Regions from separate parts of the Lysinibacillus sp. NPDC093712 genome, predicted to be linked through region 2. Evidence: riboswitches for the same ligand, from Rfam matches in the RefSeq annotation. Region 2 holds a riboswitch; each other region holds the start of a gene.
The links. A riboswitch is a leader RNA that binds a small molecule or an ion and turns the genes downstream of it on or off. The one in region 2 is predicted to bind cobalamin.

Region 1 (8,190 bases), on a different contig from region 2:
TAAACGAAGTTCTAAATGCAATGTTCCATTTTCAATATCAAATACATCAACGATCGAATGGAGCACCTCTTCAATTCCTTTTTGAATATGGGGAGGTACTTCTGCGAGTACACCATAGCCTGTAATAATAAATCGCTTTCCTTGTGTAATCTCTTGTTCAATAATGCCAATCGTATGAACTTGGCTCTTATAAACGAGAGCTTCAACTAAATATTGAGGGCCATCAATATATTCTTCAATCATGATGGTTTCCCCAGGATTTTTGTTTTGGAGAAATGTAAGGTGTATATCGAGTTGGTCTTTATTTGTCGCGAACAGTACGTCTTTAGAACCTGTTGATTTAGGTGATTTAACGATTAGTGGGAATACCATATTATTTGTAAATGATTCATGTGGTTTTTTTAGAACAAACTTAGGGGAATAAGGTTGATCCTTTAAAATATTCCTTGTTTTTTCTTTGTCCTCCATCATTTCAATAGCAGATGAAGACGTATAGTTTTGGCAAAATTCGTCACATAAAATAGAGGCAATATGAACAAATGGGTCTACAAAACTAACAATTGATTTTATCTCTAATCCGGTATCAAACAAATTGTGAATTTCTTCTATCATATCTTCTATATTAGAGGTGTCGATAAGAACCATTTTATGAATGTCTGGGTAGGCTTTTCTCTGTTCTAATTGTTTTGTATTGTTTGTGAAGAGTACCGTAAAGTAACCCAACTTTTCTGCTGCTTTTATCGCTTCACGACTAGATCCAGATTTGTTTGTACCTATAAATATAATTGCCTTCAGTATAATCACTCCTTCAGTTGGCACTTGGATTATTAATATACATTTTATATATATGCTGTGAAATAGTTTTCTTCTAGTTATGTATCATGTTTACATCCAAGCAACTTTTGTGACCATTCATATAATAGAAATGAAAGGAGTGTGAATTGATATGAAGCCTCTATCGGTGAAGAATTTAACAGCGATTACTGCAGGTAAATTGTTGCAAGGGTCGGATGAGGTGCTGATCCAGTATGGCGCATATCGACTAAAACAAGTTAAAAAACCGTATACTGCACTTTTTACAAACAAACGCATTATCAACTGGAAAAGTCTAGAGTCGCTTTCCCCACTAGTACTTGTAACAGATCGTTTGTATAGTCAGCATGAAATTCCTCAAAAAGTAATCATCATCCAAGTAGAGAATGCAGATGAGGCCTACTGGAAGTTTGTACATTATTATCGTAGTCAATTTGAAATCCCTGTTATTGCAATTACCGGTACCTCTGGAAAAACAACAACGAAGGAGATGATTAAGCATATTCTTTCTGCTGAAAAAGAAGTTGCTGCAACTACTTTAAGCAGTAATTCTAGAACGGCTTCTTTGCAATATTTACTTAGCATCGATGATGAAACAGAAGTTGCAGTTTTTGAAACAGCGGTTGGATCACCTGGGGATGTAAGGAATGCAGGGAAGTATTTCAAGCCGACTATCGGCATTATTACTAATATTGGAGCCCACCATTTAAACTATTGTAAAACGTTAGATGGTTATATACAGGCAAAAGGTGAAATGGTTGAAATTGTAAATCCAGCAGGGTCATTAATTATCAATGCGGAAGATGCTAATATAAAAAAAATCGATTTGTCGAAATTCGAGGGAAATATTATTAAAATCGGGCAGCATACATCATGTGATTTTAAAGCAAGTCATATTCGGTATGTTGAAAATGGCATGCAGTTTACAATGCATCACAAAATGAAAAAATATGACGTTTTCGTCCCTGGATTTGGAGAGCATCAAGTATACAATGCATTAGCCGCAATTGCTGCTATTAATGAATTAAATGTACCGATTTCGTTAGCAATTAAACAATTAGCGTCATTCAAGAAAATGAAAAAGCAGCTACAACTGTTTGAAGGTATTAATAATTCACTGTTAATAGACGATACTTGGAGTTTAACAACGACTTCATTAGAAGCAGCCTTAAAGGTCTTAAATTCAATAGGAGAGGGCAGGAAAAAGATAGCCGTTATTGGAACAATTACCGATTTAGGATCGTGGGGTTATATCATCCATGAGCAAGCTGGAGAGTTAATCAATCGTATTGGTGTAGATGTGCTTATTACAATAGGAGAGCACGCCCGAATTATGGCTGATCATGCAGTGAAACTAGGATTTAGTGACCCTGTTTATACTTTTAAAAATAGTACACTCGTCTATAAGTTATTACATGAAATAGTAGATGAAAATACAATTGTCCTGATAAAAGGAGATATGTATAGTAAACAAATTTCCGATTTGGCAGCAGATTTAAAAATAAAAAAATCATTTAGAGATACAAGGTAATGATGGATGCAATGACAACAGGATAAATACTGTGTCACATGAGGTCATTTAATAATATTGTATAGTAATCTACTAGAAAGGAGCGCTCTGAATAAAAGATAAAGTAAATCAACAAATAATAGTCGTTGCTAGAAAAAGGGAAGGATACGCTCCTTTACCCAAACTTCTAGCTATCATTTTTCATACTATAATGAGAGGGGGGACGGAGTTAACGTGCAAAATATAAGTGTGACTGTGATTAGAAAGTTATTACAAGGGGTTTTAGTAAGCGGTTCTGAGCAATGGCTTGTCAAACAGGCTATTTATTATAACCGTCATGATTTGACGCAGAAAAATTCGCTAATGTTCATCAATAAAAGCGAGTCTATTAACTGGAAAGAAATCGATCAAAAGGGGCCATCCCTCGTCATTTCAGATAAACCTTTAAGTGAACTTAAAAATGCACTCGATAATACAACCGTTATTCAAGTAAAAAGTACTTTGCAGGCATACTGGAAGTTTATTGAATACTATAGAGGTCTTTTTGATATACCAGTTGTCGCATTAACCGGAACATGTGGGAAAACAACAACAAAAGAAATGATTAAACATATTGCAAGTAAAGATTGGAATGTGCAGGCATCAATTAGTAGTAAAAATGAGCCTCGTCAATCATTACCCTATTTAACGGGCATTGATAAAACAACGAAAGCAGCTGTTTTTGAGCTAGGTCTGGGGAATACAGGGAACATTAAACATCAATGTATGATCTACAAACCAACAATTGGTATTATTACTAATATTGGTGTCCATCATTTAGATGGATGTAAAAATCTTGAGGGCTATATAAAAGCAAAATCTGAAATTTTAGAAGGGCTGTCGGAGGATGGCACGTTAATCATCAATGGTGATGATGAAAACACAAAAAAAGTACCCTTGCATAAGTTTAAAGGGAAAATTATCACTATTGGCGTTCAGCAGCATGCAGATTACAAAGCTTCTAACATTGAATTTACGAACAACGGCATGAAATTTATCCTGCAAGTATCTAATGAAAAGTATACTATCTTTGTACCTGGTTACGGAGAACATCAAGTGTATAATGCGCTAGCGGCTATCGCAGCTATAAAGGAGATGGGAGTGTCTATCCAAACAGCAATCTCGCGTTTAAAAACATTTAAACCGATGGCAAGGCACCTGGAATTTTCAACTGGTATCGGTGAAAGTACCATTATAGATGATACATGGACGAATAACCCAACATCAGTTGAAGCTGCTTTAAAGGTTTTAGATACGATAGGAAAAGATAAAAAAATAATCCTTATATTAGGTGATATAAAGCGATTGGGTCTTTTCGAAGAAAAGTATCATCGTGAGATCGGTTCTATGGTGGCACAGCGAGATATTCAAATGCTTATTACGATTGGAAAAAGAGCTGAAGATATAGCAGCTCAAGCAAAAAAAGATGGAACAACTGCGGAGGTTCATATATTTAAAGATGTCACAGGTGTACTAGAAATACTTAAACCAAAACTTGATAAAGATACTATTGTATTAATAAAGGGCCCTATGTCTAGTCGATCCATGATTGAATTCGCTAATCAATTAAAGGAAAAATAGCCTTTTGGCAAGGCACTCCTAGCGACTACTCATCAGTAGCTACCTTTATGCGAAAGAATCCTTTTTATGCTTAGATAAAATCCACTTTACGATAATGTAAGGTACCGCTGATTATATCAAAAACATAGCATACAAAGCGTTGTAATTACACGCTTGTATGCTATGTTTTATTATTTTTATAGCGTAAAGATAACGCGTCGTGCTGTCAAATAGCAGCTGATTTTCTTAAAATACACGTTTTGCTGTTATATAATGCTCTTTATAATAATCCACAAAGAGTACTCTAGTTGTAACACCACTTGAAATTGGAATGATGATACGTTGATCTCCAGCGTAGATACCTACAAGAGAAGGGTTATTTGACCCTTTCACACTATTAAAGAACACTAAGTCGCCCTTTTTTAAATTGGCACGTGATACCGTAGTTCCTTTAGCCATTTGTTCTTTTAGAGTTGTTGTACCAAGGTTTACACCGCTCTTACGATAGACATATTCTACGAAACCAGGGGCTGTAAATTGTAAGCTTTGCTCTTTATTTAATGAGCTTATTGTTACTTTATTTTTATAAGTTATTGCATTTTCAACAATTTTATCGCCTTTCGTTGCAGGGTTAGCCGATAGTAATGTTGGTAATACTCTGCGTGCAGATACATAGTTGTCAGTGTAATAAGGTTTGCTACCCATATCTGAAATGACGATATTTTGCTTGGAATCAGCCATATGAATTATTTTGTTATTTCCAATGTACATGCCTACATGATCGGGATCTGTGCCCGTTTTTTTACTTTTAAAGAATACTAAGTCGCCTTTTTGCAATTGGCTTTTAGGAACAAATGTCCCTTGCTGGATCATATAATTTTCATTATAAGTACCAATGTCTACTCCATTCTGTTCAAAAATATACATAATGAATGAAGCACAAGAAAACTTGTAAGGATATGTAGACTTGTAAACTGAATTACTATATGTAGCCTTCCCAATTAAACTTTTTCCTGTTTGAATAAGTTGCTCAGCCTTCGCTGCGACAGCTTGGTCATTTTGTTGTGCATTTGTTGTTGCAGCTTCTACTTTGATTGGTTCAACGGATGCTTGAACGATTCCGAATGAGCTAAATCCAATCGATAATGCTAGTGTAGTTTTTAAAAATTGTTTTTTCATGCTGTTTTTACCTCCTGTAAGCGAGCAGTAAATTCATATCTGTTTGCTTGCTGTTGCAATAATCGTAGCATGAAAAAGTAGGGGTTCTGCGAGGTAAATGTTTCCACAGGGAGCATCGCTTTATGTAAAAACCTTGATATATAAGGCTTTATCGCTTGAATTTACAGTTTCATTACAAATGTTTCAGTTTGATAAATAGTGCATACAAAAAACGCTAGCAACTATGGATTATCACACATAGAAACAATGCTAGGTAATGTGCTAATAGGGAAATCAAAATAAGGGTAAGGAATGATATAAAAATAACTATATGAGTCAAATAGTATTTATAAAAGCACGTAGTATAGGAATTTTTTTGTTTATCATTAAGTATGAAATACATAGTTTGAGTCATGGGTGATTGGAGTAGAGGACGGACAACTCCTGTGGGAACGCACAGAACGTGAGACGCACCAGACAGCGCGATAGTGGGGGTTGCGGCTTACGTGTGTATCCGCGGAAATCGACAGCCCATACAGGAAATCAACGGTAGTAGTCATCACTTTTATATTAATTTTAAATAATAAAGAACTATAGACAAACTCGAAAATCTTCGCGTTTGTCTATAGTCTGAAGCAGCCATTGATGGCTGCTTTTTAAAAATTTAAATAGGCTGAATAATTTCTACTCGATTACCAAAAGGGTCTCTAAATTCAAAGCGCTCATAATTAGGAATTGGAACAGAATCAAGGATTTCGATATGATGCGCTGTTAATACTTTTTTCCAATATGCTACATCCTCTACTTGATAGGCAATATGGGCTTTCGTTGTTAGTCGATCAAAGCCTTCTTCTGTGCCAACATGTACTTCGTGCTGACCAACTCGTAGCCAAAATCCACCACGCCCTTTAAGAGATTCTGGTTTCTCTATTTCTTTGAGGCCTAACAAACGGCAATAAAAAGCTTTCCCTTGCTCCTCGGTACCTTTTGGAATCGTTAATTGTATGTGATGTAATCCGACAATCATAGTAATCCTCCTCGCACGTTCTTTCTATAACTATATATTTCTACAAATTACTTAAAATACCTTTTCGGATTAGTAGATTGTTTTATTATTATGTCGTCAATTAGTCCATTTAAAAATTACTCAAAGTGTAACTCTGTACAGAAATAATACATATATCTTCATAAAAGTTATACTTTTCAGAAAAATATATGTTATAGTAGGAAACATAATTGAATATTGTGTAAGAGTTGGTGCCAAATGAAAGTTTGGCTTAAAAGGGAAGTCGGTGTAAATCCGACGCTGTCCCGCAACTGTAAATCGGAGCAAATCACATATGCCACTGGGGAACTGGGAAGGCTGTGAGGCGTGTTGATGAGAAGCCAGGAGACCTGCCAATGTCTAGTACACACCAAATAACCTACGTGGAAATAGGTGGTGAGATGTGACCGAATCGGCACTGTGCGACTAACGAATATATACGATAATTAATATATTATCGTATCGCCTCGTCATAGCTAATTTAGATATACAATAACTACCATTTTCCTAAAAAGGAAGATGGTTTTTTTATTTTAAACCAGAGGAGAGAAGGAATATGACGTATACAACGACTGTAATAGGCTACCCATACATAGGGGAAGACCGTGAATGGAAAAAGGCATTAGAGGCATTTTGGAGAAATGAACTTACAGAAGAAGATTTCTTACAAAAAATTAAAGAAATCCGTCTTGCACGCATCGACAAGCAGCTTCGTAGCGGTATAGATATTGTCACAGTTGGGGATTTCACACTGTATGACAGAATGCTTGATACAGCGGTTATGTTTGGCTTAGTGCCAAAGCGCTTCGGCTGGCAGGGTGGAAAGGTTAACTTACAAACGTATTACGCGGTAGCACGTGGAAATAAAGAAGCTGTTGCGAGTGAAATGACAAAATGGTTCAATACAAATTATCATTACATTGTCCCTGAATATGAAGGTCAAGCTCTGCAACTAACAGACAATAAAATACTTGCAGATTTCCTTGAGGTTAAAGAAGTATATGGCATTACTGCAAAGCCAACGCTAATCGGGCCATATACATTTTGCAAGCTAACAAAAGGTTACGATAAAGTAACACAAGTTGCGTTTATTTTAGCACTACTACCACTGTATGCGCAGGTTATTCAAGAACTAGTAACAGCCGGTGCTGATTGGATTCAATTAGAGGAGCCTGCATTAGTCACATCATTAGATGAGGCGGAGGTCAAACTTGTGCAAGAAATATATACACAATTAGCAGCCGCTGTACCAGAGGCTAATATTATGTTACAAACCTATTTTGAATCGTTATCAGCTTATAACACACTAATTGAACTCCCTGTACAAGGATTTGGCTTAGATTTTGTTCATGGCTATACGAAAAATATGGAGGCGCTACGTCAATTTGGCTTTCCACATGATAAAGTATTGGCAGTAGGAATTGTTAATGGACGAGATATTTGGAGGGCAAATTTAGCAGAGATAAGTACTACAGTTAGGGCAATTGAACAGCTGACTAGTGCCCAAGAGCTGTGGGTTCAATCGTCATGTAGCTTACAGCATGTGCCGATTTCGACCGCACTTGAAACAAAATTAGAGCCTGTCTTAAAAAATGCGCTTGCATTTGCTGATGAAAAATTAGTAGAAATATCAGAGGTGGCTAAGTATTTAAAAGAAAAAAATCACACGTCAAATCATACTATCTCTGAGAGCATGAAAGCAATTGAAGCATTAAAAAAACATCCTGTACGAAATAATCAGGCTGTTCAACAAGAAGTACAAACGGTGTCGACAGAGGATTTTGAACGTCAAAATGATTTTAATGCGCGTCAGATTATTCAACAACAGTCACTGCAGCTACCACTATTCCCAACGACTACGATTGGTAGCTTCCCTCAATCTGATGAAGTAAAGCGCACACGTAATGCATGGCGAAAAAAACAGCTTTCAGATGAAGCATATGCTGACTTTGTCGCACAAGAAACGAAACGATGGATTGCCATTCAAGAAGATTTAGATATTGATGTACTCGTGCATGGTGAATTCGAGCGTACAGATATGGTGGAATACTTTGGTGAAAAGTTA
Region 2 (8,190 bases):
ATCGGCGTCATTTCAAGCAGTGCAGGAACGAGCACCGAAGCAAGTGGCACCGTATAAGTTATACGCTCAATTGTGACATTTGAAAAACTTTCACGAAAACGTTCTACAGTTTGCTCATTGGAGTACGTTTCTTTTGACGAATCAGCATAAAGTTGTGCACGTAATTGTTGCAAATAGCCACTTTGTGGTACCACTTTTACGACACATCCATTTGATGTAAGTAGTCGTTTAAATTCCTCGTAATTTGCAGGAGATAAAATATTTAAAATAACATCAAAGCTTGTCATGGCAAAAGGACTTTTGGCTAAGTCCCCAACACACCAAATTTGCTTTGGGTAATGCCGAGCAGCTGCAAGAATGCCCTCTTTTGCAATATCAATACCAATACCAATACCTTGTTTTTGCGACAGTATACGAGCTAAATGTGACCCCTCTCCACAGCCTGTATCAAGCACTGTTTTAACTTCTCCTATTAGCTCTGCTATTTTCTCCTCAAGTGGATCATACAGACCACTATCAATAATCGTTTTACGGGATTCAAAAAGATCTTTACTATATTTAGAAGCTGCACTATGCGTCAGCATATTTACATAACCTTGCTTAGCAATATCAAAGGAATGGTTTGCTGAACATGTAAGCCTCCCTTGATCATAGACTTGCATGGACTCCTGACAAATCGGACAAGCAAATAACCCGATATTTGCATCTATTAACGCCGCTCCTGCAGCACGTTTAGAAAGTGCTCCCATTTAATTCGCCTCCTTTTGTTCTGTAGGTGAGACAATTGCAAAACGTTCCCACTTTCGACTTTTCCATCTAAAGTATACGATAATGGCACGCATCCATTCATCTGCTGAAATAGCTAGCCAAATCCCTACTAGTCCCCAATCTAAAACAAAGACAAACAAATAGCCGAGTGGCAAACTCATGCAGACCATTGATAAAAAGCCGATCTTCACTGGAAATCTTGCATCGCCTGAAGCACGTAATGAATTAATAACAACGATATTCATCGTACGACCTGTTTCTAATAAAATACTTAATGCTAATACAGACCCACCAATGGCTATAATCTCTGCATTATCTGTAAATATGCTCATTAATTGTTTTCTAAAAATCGTCACAACACTTACCATTAGTATTGTGAAAATAAAAGCTGAGCGCACGCTTATCCATAATTGATGATAAGCCTCATCTTTTTTACCCGCGCCTACATAGCGGCCTATAATAATAGCTGTCCCCGTACCGATTGCAACTGCAAACAAATACGTAAACATCGAAATATTCATTGCATATTGTCTTGCTGCAAGCGTTTCAGACCCTATATAAGTTGCATAATAAAGGAAGACAATTTGGCAAAATTGATAAAGCACTTGCTCAAATGCAGAAGGTAAACCGATATTTAAAATTTTTCGGACATACTCTTTTGAAAAAGTGAAATAGTACTCGATTTTCACACGTATTTCCATTACCTGATACAGCAACCATGAAAATACAATAACCGCAAGTCCACGACTAATAATGGAAGAAATCGCAGCACCTTTCACACCCAATTCCGGCAATCCCAAATTACCAAAAATCAACCCGTAGTTTAACACGACGTGAACGACATTCATACCGAGTGATACATACATCGTCTGCTTCGTCCAACCATGTACACGAATAATAGCCGCTAATGCATTAATAATAGCTTGTAAGAAAATAAAACTACCAATAATGACTAAATAGCTTTGGGCATATTGTAAGACATCACCCTTCAAATTCATCATCGTCATTAAATGGCTGGAGCCTAAGAAAAACAGAGCACTCATAATAAAACCTAAAATTAAGTTCAACGTAATTGCTAACGCTGAAATCTTTGTAGCTTCTAAAAATCTCTTTGAACCTAAATATTGCGAGACAACTATTGCAGCACCATTGCCTACCACTTCAAGAATTAATATCGCAATATGAATGTATTGATTTGCTGCGCCAACACCCGATACAGCGTTATCCGATAAGGCACTTAACATAAATGTATCGGCTAATCCCATTAACATAAATAAAAAAACTTCTAAAAAAATCGGCCATGTTAAATGAAATAGACTAAACTGGTCTGCCGAATGTTTCTCTCTAATCGCATGTCCCAACAACTTCACTTCTCTCTCTATTACATAAAAATCTATTGTATCTTATCACAGATTTACCACTGTAAAGGATAGCTAATACAAAAATATTTTGAATAGCTTACAAAAAAATCCCTCTCACTGACTTACTGTGAAAGGGCGTCCTATTAGCATAAGCAATTTTCTTGTAATTGCCGGCGTTTTTCTGTTGTTAAACCAAACTCTTGCTCTAAAAATACTGGTTTCGAACCATAACGACTATCTATAGCATCGAAGGCAGCTTGCAAATAATCCTCACGTGCAGACATTAATGCATGGAACTGTTGTAACTCTTGGTCATTAAAAGTATTTTGAATTGCCTGTGCCATTCGTTCTACCATAGGGCGTAAATAAATATTCGTATCTAAATAGTCTTGCATAATCGTTTCCTCGGGTACATCTAATGCGAGCAAAATGAGCGCACCGCCAATTCCCGTTCGATCTTTTCCTACTGCACAGTGATGGACGAGGCCTAAATTATCTGGATTTTGAATTGTAGACATTAATTTTTTAAATGAAGCATTGTTAAAGGGCATTTGTGCATAAAAATCGCGGAACATCTCTGGGCTTACAACCTTATAAAAATTGTGGCCACCGGTATTTGTCGGCATCTCAAATGCGTGGTTGCCCTTTGCAGGAATTTGAATATACTTTGCGCCCTTGAATGTAGGGTTAGGATTATTTAATGCCTCTTGTTGATCTCGATAATCGAAAATTGTTTTAACTCCTAGCGCTTCAAAGCGCTCCTTATCCGCTGGTGTCATCTTACCTAGCGCAGCTGAGCGATAGAGCAATCCATTCTTAACCACTCTGCCATCTCGTGTCTTATAGCCACCCATATCGCGGAAATTCAAGACTGCCTCAAACGGAATAACCTTCATGTCAAACTGTGTCATCCACTACGCCTCCCTTATTTAAGCAATCATATATATTTCTATTTTATAGAACAACCGAAGATAATACCAATTATTCACAATGCCTTTTAGAAGAGATTCAGATTCTATGACTCGCCAGTAGACTTGAAGTTATCGACGGTTGAAGCCCGTAAATCGCCGGTTGACTTGGAGTTATCGCCGGTTGAAGCCCCTGAATCGCCGGTTGACTTGGAGTTATCGCCGGTTGAAGCTCACGAAGCCTGTACTTAGCGGACAACAACGTTCACAAGCAAAAAAGTGTTAGATTGATTGCAGTCAATCTAACACTTTATCTCTTTTGCCCAAGCTCTAAAGGTTGGCTTTCACGATTTAACCTTATTTAAATAGTTCGGGATATACTGCTTTCGCTACCATCTCAACAGCTTCACCAATACGTGGTCCTGGGCGATTTGAAATATCAGTATCAATATAATTTACCGCTTTATCTTGAATGGCAGTGATTGTATTCCATCCATCACGCCCAAGAATTTCACCTACTGCATCTTCTACATAGTTTACTGTTGTTAAAATAACTTGAGGATTTTTCGCGATAACATCTTCCTCAGAAACTTTTACCCATCCTGTTTGATCGCCAAATACATTGTTCACATTCGCTGCATCAAGAATCTCTTGTTGGAAAGTACCAGCTGCTGTTGTATAAATATCTGGCTTAGGGCTAATTTCTAAGTAAACATTTTTCGGTGTTTCTACACCTTTTACTTTTGCTTGCACATCCGCGATTTTCGCTTTAATATTTTTGTTTAATTGCTCACCTTTATCTTTAACGCCCATCACTTCAGCAATTTGTTGAATATCTCCATATACATCTTCAAATGAAGCTGCTGATTTAATAGCAAATACTTTTACGCCTGCATCTTCAAGACCTTTTAGCGCATCTAATGTTTCGGCATTGCCTGTTGAATAAGCAATTACGACATCTGGCTTTAATGCTACAATTCGCTCAGTGTTGAATGTCACAGAATCTGACACACGTTCAATATTTTTTGCTTCTTCTGGGTACGTATCATAATCAGTTGCACCAATAACTTTATCGCCAACGCCTAGTGCAAATAAGATTTCTGTGTTACTCGGTTGTAATGACACAACCGTTTTTGGTACTGCATCAAATGCTACTTCTACATCGCGATCATCTGTCACTTTGTAGCCTGTTTGCTCTGCTTGTTGTCCTGTTTTAGATGTATCGTCCTTTTTAGCTTCATTTGCTGTGCCGCACCCTGCCAATACAAGTGCTAACATTAACACTGTAAGCCATTGGAATTTAAATAGTTTCTTCACTTTACACATTCTCCTTCTTTTTCTTCATCGGATATGATTTGCTTATAAATGGTATTTCAGCAATACCAGCTTGTTGATTCATGTATACAGCCATTACAAAAAATACATTAGCTAATAATCCTAAGTAATCGAAAAGGATGGCTGGTACTTCTCTTTCCTCAGAAACTTTATGTAGAACACGGTATGATTTTTTTGCCTCACTACGACATAAATGAAGCGCAGTTGCAGCCCCTGTACCTTGTGGTAAAACAAAGTTCTGAATTTCTTCCTTTACATGCCCCACATAAAAATCATAGCGATCACTAAGCCATAACAAATCTTCTTCCGTTACCGCTAATTTGCCACGTACTGAGCCGTTTACATGGTAGGCCATTGGCAAAATAGTCAATAAATCTGTAGCCACTACTTCAACTTCTTCAGCTTTTACAGCCGTCAATGCTACACCGACATGAGTTGTTAAACTATCTGTACGAATCTCAAAATCTACTGTAGATATTTTTTCACGCATGAACGGGTAGCAAGAGTAACGGGCATCTTTTTTCATACTTAGTCCCTTCTTTCTTTCATGAACAGATTTTGCTTTACAGGTGCATAAAAAAACGCCGCTCCCTAGGGAACGACGAAAATAGCATATATAGTGCCGCCTCACGCGACATTGCCTATGTATTTGCCGTATATCCTCCTAGCTTCCGAAGAGTTTTTATACATTAAATAAAGGTCGGTCTCCTGGCTCGTACAGCTCACTACTCAATGCAGTAGCGATCATAAAACCTTCCCATCTTGGGTCTTCCCCTTTTCGACAGTGGCATTTTTTATGATTCTTGTACTTACAGTTGCGGAAACAGCTTCGGTTTTACACCGAATTCCCGATTATGCTAAAGTTAGCACCATTATTCTGCAAGAATTATTCACTTGATTAGCAGTTTATCATATATTGATTTGAAAGAGTAGTTGTGAGATTGTGGAATATTCGAATATATTTATACAAAACTTAGCACTATTTCTACATAGCGATAAGCTATTTGTTATTCCAACCTAAAAATTCTGATTAAAATAGCTAGCTATAAAATTTTTTCAATAGCTTGCTCTATATCTAATTGTGAATCTGTCGGTTCAAAGCGCTCAACTGTATTACCTTGATTATCTACTAAAAATTTCGTAAAGTTCCAACGAATGTTACGTCCATCTAAAAAGCTCGGTGCAATTTGGATAATAGCTTCAGCTAACATCTTTTCCTGCATATTCGCTTTTCCGAATTCACGAAAATCTACTTCGTGCTTTAAATAATTGAATAACGGATGTGTCTCTTCTCCATTAACCTGAACTATTTCAAAAATCGGGAAAGTTACCCCGTAGTTAAGCTGACAAAGTTGAGTTGTCTCAACTCCATCTTCTGGGTTCTGCTGTCCAAACTGATTACACGGGAAACCTAAAACAACGAAATTTCCCTTGTCATATTTATTATACATTTTTTGCAAATCTTCAAATTGATATGTAAAGTCACATTGATTGGCGGTGTTAACGATTAACATTGTCTTTCCTCGATACGTCTCCATTGATAAAATTTCACCGTTTGGCTTTTTCACTAAATAATTATAAATCCCCATTTTCTCGACCCTTTCTAATTTACAAAAATTATACTGTTACTATGCTATATACAGTTGCATATTTACGTGTTTCCTCTTTATAGATAGTTTCTTGCTCTCACTTATACGATAGCTTACATCAGTATATAAGACCTATCAAAAACTGAATCCATCCTCCTACTTTCATTATAATCAATAACTTTTCTTTCTTCAAAACAACACACTTGGGCATAAAAATAGCCATCTCGCTATTTTAACGGATGGCTGTTTTATATTTCTTTTTGTATTTTATATCCTGCTCTTCTTCTATTAATCTCTTTGCAATATCTAATAAGTTTTGATCATTCGTAGCATCAAACAATTTCTTAAAGGAGACAATAATATCATATCGAATACGTGATGGTTGCTTTTCATCGATACATGTTTGGAACCTTTTCGCTAAATACGAAACAATTAAATCCCTTTGAACTTGTCCAGCAAGCCCAATTTGCCAAATTGCTTGAAGAGCATGCCTTGCAGTTACTGTTTTTTCATCATATGTTACTGCCCAAATTTTTAAAAAATCATCCAGAACACGTTCTTCCGGGTCACTTTTTGCTGCTAATGCACATAAAAACTGTGCTGCCCGTGCACGAGCATGTCCATCTGTATATGTAAGGGCTTTAATAAGCTGTTCCCAAACTGCATATGTCCAATCTACTGGTTCTTGCATAATTTTTATCAATTTTCTATACGACTCGTATTCAATCTCACGGTCACGCTCTGTTAAATTACTAAAAAGTTGCAAAATCTCTTTTTCCATGATTTATCCCTACCTTCATTCTTTCAGAACGTTTTCAAATTTTAATTTTTTTATGTTACACTTTACTTAAAAATAACGATAAAAGGAGAGCTTATGAATAGAACTATAACTCGAAAGTTGACTATACGAACGCTAGCGATTATATGCCTACTTATAGCCGTATATTTTATCATTCCTGTCTCCGTGCCAATTATTTTAGCAGGTGTTACAGCTTTTTTATTAGAACCCATTGTTATGTTTTTTAAACGAAAATGGAAAATGTCGCGAAAAATAGCTGTTGCTTTTATATACATAGTAAGCGTTATTTTTATTTCTATTATTTGTTACTTTACTATTACGCAACTAATGTCGCAAATTATTTCCATTTCAAAGCAAGCACCTTACTATATTTCTAAATTATCCGAGTTGTGGGGTCATATGCAAGAGAATATTTCAAAATATACAGAAGACTTTCCAACTGAAGTGAGTGCTTCACTTCAAAAAACGACAACCGACTTCATTGAGAAAGTTGAAGAATCTTTCTTAAACTTCTTTAATTATACCAAAGTTACGACCTTCTTTTCACAAATTCCAAGCCTCTTTATAAGTCTTCTTGTTTATATGATCGCCCTATTTCTATTTATGCTAGATTTGCCAAAATTAAAACAGTCAACTTACAAATTTTTAAAGCCTACAACTGAAGAGAAATTGAAAATTATTACTAATCGTTTAAAAGATGCATTTTTCGGTTTTATGAAGGCACAGATTCTTGTTAGCTTTATTATAGCCGGGGTTACACTTGTAGGTTTACTACTTATTCACCCGAAATATGTGATAGTAATGACCATTATTATTTGGATTATAGATGTTATCCCGTTCCTTGGCTCAATTATTATTTTAGCACCTTGGGGAATTTATTACCTCCTGATGGGGAATACAGCGATTGCCATTAAGCTCTTTGTTCTTGCAGCTATTTTATTAATTATTCGCCGAACTGTCGAGCCTAAAGTAATGGGTGCACATATTGGTTTACCCCCTCTGCCAACATTAATCGCAATGTTTATCGGCTTACAATTGTTTGGCGTCATCGGCTTACTCGTAGGACCATTTGTTATCATCTTCCTCTTCGCATTAAAGGAAACAGGGGTTATTAAATTCAATTTCAAAATTTAATGATGAACTCCAATCAACTGCCCTCAAAAGTGATAAAATCGTAAATAACAAAGGCACTTTCTATTAGTTATAAAACAGAAAGTGCCTTACATTATTATCTATCTCTACTACATTATAAATTAATTAGCTCTGCTTTCTTTAAGAAGCGATCAATTACTACCGCTACTTCTGCACGTGTAATGTAAGCTGTTGGTGCAATCGTTTGATTTGCCTTACCTGTTACTAAACCTGTTTTTAAAGCTACTGCAATGTGAGGCTTAGCATATTCGGCAATTTGGGCTTTATCTTTAAAAGTT
Region 3 (8,190 bases), on a different contig from region 2:
ACCTTTAGTTCAAGATAGCAATGGTGTTACGAAAATATTTATCGATTCAGGGAGTTTAGGTTATGGGGCGTACACATTATTCTTTACGTTTAATGTGCCAGCTTTAGAAGAAGAAACAAATAATTCTAATATTCCTGATAAACCTACTACTGCTATCAAAAATCCTTTTACAGATATCGATAATGTATTCAGTAAGGATGAAATTTTAGCTTTATACGCTTCTGGAATCACAACAGGTACAACAGCAACAACATTTAGTCCAAATAAAAATATTACACGTGCACAATTTGCAGTGATGATTGCTAGAGCTTTAAATATTCAATCAGCTAAAGCAACTGCATTTAAGGATGTTAAAGGTCAGTGGTATGAAAATGAAGTACAAGCACTTGCAGAGGTCGGTATTGTAACAGGTGTAAATGCCACAACATTTAACCCAAATGCAAATATTACACGTCAACAAGCAGCGGCAATGATATTACGTATGGTTGAATATAAAGGCTATAAAGTAACAGTCAATGAAAATGCTTTATCGTACAAAGATGCTGATAAAGTATTTGACTACGCAAAGCAAGCAGTATCAGAATTGCAAGCACTTGATATTATGACAGGTTCTAATGGTTATTTAAACCCACAAAGTAATTTAACACGTGCTCAAATGGCAAAGATTTTAAAACGTTCATTAGAATTAGTTCATTTAATTGATTAATAATTAAAGTAAGGTACTATTACTATCCCATAAACTTTTTTCAAAAGTTGGATGAGGCGACTATGCTTAGTGCTCCTATGATATCTTCATCTCGCACTATTGCCGCAGATTCCTCATCCAATAAAAAAATGCAATTCAATTTTAACTTGAATTGCATTTTTTAAACGATTAAAAGCCTAGATTTTTGTGAGTTTGAATGCAACCAAGAAATTACATTTAAAATTAATTGAGTACTTTTCAGAATAGGTTATAGAAAAATAAGGAATTTGATAATTTTTTGTTTTTAACTGAGAAGAGGAAGCGTTCTAAATTTAAAATTTGGCTAATAAGATAGCTTGCAAAAGTAGAAAAACGCCTAATTTAACGGGCTGTCAAACTGTTGTTTTTGAAGAAGGACCCACAATAGTCTATTGTGGGTGGTTTTAGAAAAGAATTTTAAAAGCGTTCTTAAACGAATTGAGTTAGAATGTTAGTCTGTAAACTCAATGAAAAAACGTCTGAGAACGTATAGTTATTATTCTAGTATTTATACTGATAGGTGTAATGGTAATCTTGAAGATTAAAGTTGTGATTGGTGCATCTTCAGCCTGAAATTACTTTACTAAAGTAGCAGCAATTTCAGAAATAACAACTCGGTTACCTATTATTGGAGATGGTTCGTTACTTTCTTTGTTACCAATCACTTCACGGCGGTGTAATCTTTTAAAGTCATCAGATTTGCGCCAAGCATCGAATTGCTCGACTGTATCCCAAAACATCATAACGTTCATTTCATCGTGATCTTCTGGTTCTGAGCAAACGTTCACTTCGACTTTATTAAAGCCTTCCCAGTTTAATAAAGTTGTATCAGATATAAACAATGGTGCCATTTTATTAGCAAAGCCTTTTTTTACTAAAAAGCGGTTAGTAACTGTAATCATATTCATGACCCCTTTATAACAGTTTTAATTGATATTGATTTTCATTATCAATTAAAACATACATTAATTGGCTATGCAATAAAAAATTTTAAAAAACAACATTAAAAACGATTGTTGACAATTATTATTATTTAAAATAGAATCATAAACAACCGTATGAGAATGATTATCAATTTCATTTCAATTTTAAATTAAAAGAAAAGGTTGGTAGTTAACATGAAGAAGTTTAAATTTCTATTAGTAGGTGCGTTAGCATTATCATTAGCAGCATGTGGAGAAGAAAGTAAACCAGCGGATGGGAATGCTTCAACAGATAAAGTAGAAATGGAACAACAAGTTGAAACAGGAGGGGCAGTAACATTAATAGATGACCTTGGAAATAAGCTTGAGTTTGAAGCAACACCGAATTCAGTTGCAACGTTAAATCCAGGAATGATGGATATTTTGCTTGCGTTAGGTGCAAATGTTACTGGTCGACCTACGATTACAACCGATATGAAGGCGGAAGTAAAAGCGATTCAAGAAATAGGTAACCCGCATGAACCGTCATTTGAGCAGATTGCTGCATTGAATGCGGATATACTTATTGTACCACCAAGCTTTCAGCAATTCGCTACAACGGTGGAAGCTACAGGTACAAAAATTGTTTACTTGAACATGAATTCAGTAGATGATATTAAAAAAACGATTTCAAAGTATGGCGTGTTATTTAATAACACAGCAAAAGCAGATGAGTTAGTTGCACAAATAGATGAGAAGATTGCAAAAGGCAGTTCAGAATCAACTTTAGATGCTTTAATCGTTTACGGAGCACCAGGTACATATTTAGCTGCGCTTGATAATTCGTTATACGGAGATATTTTAAATAAGGCAGGTGGTAAAAATATCGCAGCCGATTTACCAGCGACAGATAAGTTTCCAACTTACGCAAATCTAAGTGTTGAGAAAATTGTTGAACGCAACCCAAAAGTAATTATGCTGATTACGCACGCAAATCCAGCGACTGTAAAAGAAGGATTTGAAAAACAATTAAAAGAAAATGCGGCGTGGAAAAATTTAGATGCAGTCAAAAATAATCAGATTATCATTTTACCAGCAGAATTGTTTGACAATCCTGGCACACAGGTTGTAGAAGCCATTGACTATATGCGAGGAGTTTTAAAGACAGCAGAAGAAGCAGTGAAATAATTCTTTATAGCGGGGAAATGACGATGATAGTAGAAGAGGAAAAATATGCACATCCTCTTGCTAAAAAACGAAGAATGGCGTTAATAATGTTACCGATCCTTTTGGTCATAGTGAGTGTCGGTAGCCTTATGATCGGGCAGGTTTCGTTTTCGGTAAGTGAAGTGTTTAATGGAATTTTTAGTTCCGAAGATACGATGGCACGACGAATCGTGTGGGAAATCCGTATGCCCCGTATACTAACGGGTATAATTATAGGTGTTTGTTTGGCTATTGCAGGTTCGATTTTACAAGGTGTCATGCAAAATCCATTAGCTGATCCAGGGGTTATTGGAATTACTTCCGGCGCTGGAATTATGGCGGTGGCTGTAATGGTTGTTTTTCCTGGCTATATCATATACTTACCTATTGCAGCTTTTTTAGGTGCCTTTGTCGCCGCAATGATAGTGTATTCTTTATCGGTGAAAAAGGGTGGTACATCCCCAATGCGAATCATTTTAGTAGGGGTAGCCATTAACGCACTTTGTGGTGCAGGAACAAATGCACTAATGATTTTGTATAGCGATCGTGTACAATCTGTCTTACCATGGTTGTCTGGTGGTTTGACAGGTGTTGGTTGGGTGCAATTTAAAATGATTATTTACTATGTCCTTGTAGCACTTGTATTATCAATTTATGCAATTAAACATATTCGTATCATGCGTCTAGGAGATGAAATGGCAAGCTTATTAGGGCACAATGTTGAACGAAGTCGATTCTTTTTAATTGCATTAAGTACGTTATTAGCAGGAATAGCAGTAAGTGTTGCCGGATTAATTGGGTTTGTAGGTTTGGTTGTACCGCATATTTTACGACTAATTATTGGAGGAGATCATAAGTATTTACTACCTACTTCAGCTTTAGCTGGTGGCTTACTTGTTGTTTTCGCTGATACAATTGCGAGAACAGTATTTGATCCTATTGAGTTTCCTGTTGGCATTTTACTAGCATTCATTGGTGGGCCGTATTTCCTTTATTTAATTCATAGAAAGGGGAATTCCATTGCTACGAACTGAGCACATTCAATATCAACATGAGTTCACCAAGTTCAAGTTAGATGATATTACCTTGAAGATCAATGAAGGAGAAGTTGTTAGTTTAATAGGTCCGAATGGCTCGGGGAAATCAACATTATTACGTGTGATTTCACGTCTTTTAAAACCGAATAGTGGTACAGTATTTTTAGATGAACGAAACATTCATGAAATGAAGTCGAAAGAAGTGGCTAAAACACTAACGATGCTCCCGCAAATGAATAGTCATCAATTAGATTTAACAGTGCGCGAGTTAGTAGAGTTTGGGCGTCATCCGCATAGCGGAGGGAAGACGGTCCTATCAAAAGAGGATAAAGAAATTGTCGATTGGGCGATTGACGTAACTGGATTGAAAGACTTGCAAAATCGTGTACTGCCTTCGATGTCTGGAGGTGAACGGCAACGTGCTTGGATCGCAATGACTGTAGCACAGCATCCTAAAGTGTTACTGCTAGATGAACCAACAACATATCTAGATATTGCACACCAATTAGAAGTGATGGAGCTTGTAAAAGAGTTAAATCATAAATACAATATGACCGTTATTATGGTGTTACATGATATTAACCAAGCTGCACAAAATAGCGAACGTCTGATTGTACTAAAGAAAGGAAAAATACATTACGACGATTCACCACATTGTGTATTATGTAAAGAAATGTTTCAAACAATTTTTGAAATTGATGCTGAAATTTATATGCAAGATGGAAATCCAATCTTTACCCCGGTAAAATTGTGCTCCAGTTCTTGTAAATGATGAAGGCTCATATTTCGGGTAGAAATATGCAGCAACTAACACCCATAAAAATTAACTTATTATAAGGAAGAAAAGGAGATTTAAAATATGATTGGTATAATTTATTACGCTTATGGCGCACCGAAATCGTTAGACGATGTATCACCTTATTTTACACATATAATGAAAGGTAAAACACCACCACCACATGTGATTGAAAACGTTACGGCACAATTTAAAAAATTAGGTGGTGTTGATCCATTAGCAGCAAATACGGGGCGTATTGCTAAAGGGCTGGAACATGCTTTACAACATCGCTTAACACAGCCTGTAAAAGTATATAACGCATACAAACATACAGAACCTTATATTCCGGATGTTGTTGACACAATGCTTGAAGATGGTATCACAACGTTTATTACGCTACCTGTAAATCCGATTATGTCTACAGGTGCTGCAGCGTTTCATAATGAAGTTAGTACGTTATTAGCTTCTCATGACGTTAAGGTCATTCATGCGAAAAATTGGCATTTAAACGATGAATTACTTGCTGTATATAAAGATCGTGTTCAACGTGCATTTGAATGGATTCCTGGTGAAAAACGAGCTCAGACGCATGTTTTATATACAGTCCATAGTCAGCCAATTGATCCCGAAAAAAATGAAAACTACGTACGCCAGTTTTCCGAATTAGCCGAAGCCATTTCAAAAGCAGTTCAAATTGATAACTGGCATATTACATATCGAAGTGGTCATGGGAAAGGTGACTGGCTAGGTCCAAATGTAAAAGATAAGATTAATTCATTGCAAGGCGAGGGTGCTCAAGGTATCGTCACTTGTGAGCTCCTTTCCCTTTCAGCGGATATTGAGTCCTATTTTGAAGTCGGATATGAATGTCATAGATTGTGTGAGGAACTTCAAGTAGAATTTGCCCAATCGGAGTTTCCAGGTGATAGCTATGATACCATTCAAGCTTTAGCTGCCATTGTCGAATCATTTATTCCAACAGCATCACAACTTTGTTCATAAGTGCAAACGGATTGAAGTGAAAATAAACGATGCATCAATTTCACTCGAGGGGACCAAGTCTCCTCGAGTATGTAGAATTATCGTGATTAAATAGTGCCCTACTGCGTGATTATGAGTACATGTCTTTGACACTCATCCATCACCCAAGTGGGCTTTTTCTTGTTTGCCATAAAAAAGACGATAAGAAGCCATCTGATGTTAATTTTTAATTAATGTCAAATGGCTTTTTCGGTTTAAAGGTTAGGTGATATTAAATAGAAGGAAAAACGGCTAAGGACTTCTATAGCTGTATGATTATTTGTTTAAAGAAAAAAGAAAAATACATATAGAAGGCTGTAGACAAGATTGTATGAGAGGCATTTTAAAGAAGAGATGTTGGGAAAAAACAATTGGTGCTAGAATAATGGGCATCTACGAAGATAATAGAATCAGTAGAGGTGTTTTTAAAAACTTTTTATACAAAATAGTGCTGAAAAACGAAAAATAGTTCATTAATGATGGAAAATAGCTTTCCATTATTTGTTTTTTCTGAATTTTAGCTATATTGATTGTTTATAAGTCTCTATGTTAAGGTTGAAAGACAAATTGAATATGCTAAATTTTGGTGGTTTAAATGAATTTTTTCATTTGATTAAAAGGGAAGTTGGTGAGATTCCAACACTGTCCCGCAACTGTATTTAGGAGTTACATAACAATACCACTGTTTTGATTGTCAAAATGGGAAGGGGTTATTTAACGTTGATCATAAGTCAGGAGACCTGCCACTGAATAACGCATCAATTTACCTACGAGGATAGGGAGGTGTTAGCTACTGCATGATTTTTGTGAATTCAACTGTAAATTCACAGTTTTTTTGGGCTATCATGCTTTTGTCGGTTAACAACTTCTAAAGGGGTAGAAGTTGTTTTTTTGTTGTTCTTTTGTGCACGAATGGTAACGCTTACAAGAAAATTAAACAAAGGGGCTGTCATTGATGGAGTTAACGTATTCACCAGGTCTTGATGGAATTATTGCTGCTGAAACAAAGCTATCATTTTTAGACACTATCGGGAGTCAAATTGTAATACGAGGCTATGACTTAATTGAATTATCACAAAGATATTCGTATTTAGACATTGTCCATTTATTGTTGCATGGAGAAATACCAACTACCGAGCAACAGGCTGATTTGCAGGATAGGTTGAAATCCTATTATCAGGTACCACAAGATATCTTTCAAATTTTTAAACTCTTGCCTAATGGAACACATGCAATGGATGGGCTAAGAACTGGAATCTCTGTTCTAGCGGGCTATGATCAGCACATCAATGATCGTTCGACTGAAGTGAATTTGACGCGGGCTTATAGACTTTTAGGCGGTATGCCTAACATCGTCGCCAATAGCTATCGCGTCTTAAACGGCCAAGATGTGGTCAAGCCAGATAGCGAACTTTCTTATAGTGCCAATTTTTATTACATGATTACTGGCAGACAACCAACGGCGTTAGAAGAGGAGATTTTTGATCAGTCGCTCGTGTTATATAGCGAACATGAGATGCCAAATTCAACGTTTACGGCTCGTGTTATCGCCTCTACGCAATCAGATTTGTATGGCGCCTTAACGGGAGCTGTCGCTTCATTGAAAGGGAATTTACATGGTGGGGCAAATGAGGCGGTGATGTATATGCTGCTTGAAGCTAAAACAATAGAAGGCTTTGAAAACTTACTAAAAAGTAAACTACAAAATAAAGAAAAAATTATGGGCTTCGGTCACCGTGTCTATATGAAAAAGATGGACCCAAGAGCACAAATAATGAAAGAGGCTTTGTATAAATTATGTTTGGAGCAAGGTGATGACCGTTTATATCACATGTGCGAAGCTGGCGAAAAAGTGATGGTACAGGAAAAAGGATTATATCCAAATTTAGATTATTATGCAGCACCAGTATACTACATGCTAGGCTTGCCTATTGAAATCTATACACCTATCTTTTTCGGTTCACGAACGATTGGCCTGTGTGCTCATGTGATTGAACAGCATGATAATAATCGATTATTTAGACCTCGTGTTCATTATATTGGCGAGCGTCATAACCTTGAAGAATTGTCGGTATAGTCAAGTATTAACAACTCGCCATAGAACTGATGGGTATTCTGACCAATGCCCATCAGTATACTAGTATATCAAATTTATGACTTGAAAGGAAGATATAGATGATTAAAACAAATGACATATCTAAGACAGATCAATTACTTACGGATATTGCTGATTATGTATTAAATACTACGATTACAAGTGAAGAAGCTTATGAAACGGCACGCTATGTTTTATTAGATACTTTAGGTTGCGGCATTTTGGCCTTACAGTACCCAGAATGTACAAAACTCCTCGGACCAGTAGTTGCTGGCACTGTAGTTCCAAATGGTACACGTGTTCCAGGAACTTCTTATGTTCTCGATCCCGTAAGAGGGGCCTTCAATATAGGATGTATGATTCGCTGGTTAGATTACAATGACACATGGCTTGCTGCAGAATGGGGACATCCTTCTGATAATTTAGGT

Region 1: linked by a shared signal. The riboswitch ahead of metE (5-methyltetrahydropteroyltriglutamate--homocysteine S-methyltransferase) and the one ahead of ACQKNX_RS19555 (hypothetical protein) in region 2 are both predicted to bind cobalamin.
Region 3: linked by a shared signal. The riboswitch ahead of mmgD (citrate synthase) and the one ahead of ACQKNX_RS19555 (hypothetical protein) in region 2 are both predicted to bind cobalamin.

Annotation. Positions count from the first base shown of each region.
Region 1 covers NZ_JBNNUU010000001.1:741,491-749,680, forward strand. Annotated here, with positions in the region: gene ACQKNX_RS03800 (ATP-grasp domain-containing protein) at 1-795, opposite strand, end outside; gene ACQKNX_RS03805 (Mur ligase family protein) at 947-2,344, shown strand; gene ACQKNX_RS03810 (UDP-N-acetylmuramoyl-tripeptide--D-alanyl-D-alanine ligase) at 2,558-3,943, shown strand; gene ACQKNX_RS03815 (C40 family peptidase) at 4,169-5,101, opposite strand; gene ACQKNX_RS03820 (VOC family protein) at 5,745-6,107, opposite strand; cobalamin riboswitch at 6,319-6,497, shown strand; gene metE (5-methyltetrahydropteroyltriglutamate--homocysteine S-methyltransferase) at 6,682-8,190, shown strand, end outside.
Region 2 covers NZ_JBNNUU010000006.1:105,031-113,220, forward strand. Annotated here, with positions in the region: gene ACQKNX_RS19535 (putative RNA methyltransferase) at 1-749, opposite strand, end outside; gene ACQKNX_RS19540 (MATE family efflux transporter) at 750-2,129, opposite strand; gene ACQKNX_RS19545 (tyrosine-protein phosphatase) at 2,273-3,040, opposite strand; gene ACQKNX_RS19550 (ABC transporter substrate-binding protein) at 3,395-4,354, opposite strand; gene ACQKNX_RS19555 (hypothetical protein) at 4,356-4,898, opposite strand; cobalamin riboswitch at 5,054-5,261, opposite strand; gene ACQKNX_RS19560 (glutathione peroxidase) at 5,416-5,961, opposite strand; gene ACQKNX_RS19565 (hypothetical protein) at 6,194-6,742, opposite strand; gene ytvI (sporulation integral membrane protein YtvI) at 6,836-7,894, shown strand; gene ACQKNX_RS19575 (S-layer homology domain-containing protein) at 8,007-8,190, opposite strand, start outside.
Region 3 covers NZ_JBNNUU010000001.1:193,928-202,117, forward strand. Annotated here, with positions in the region: gene ACQKNX_RS00995 (NEAT domain-containing protein) at 1-706, shown strand, start outside; gene ACQKNX_RS01000 (antibiotic biosynthesis monooxygenase) at 1,300-1,626, opposite strand; gene ACQKNX_RS01005 (ABC transporter substrate-binding protein) at 1,843-2,814, shown strand; gene ACQKNX_RS01010 (FecCD family ABC transporter permease) at 2,832-3,866, shown strand; gene ACQKNX_RS01015 (ABC transporter ATP-binding protein) at 3,853-4,641, shown strand; gene ACQKNX_RS01020 (ferrochelatase) at 4,729-5,649, shown strand; cobalamin riboswitch at 6,238-6,429, shown strand; gene mmgD (citrate synthase) at 6,623-7,744, shown strand; gene prpD (2-methylcitrate dehydratase) at 7,843-8,190, shown strand, end outside.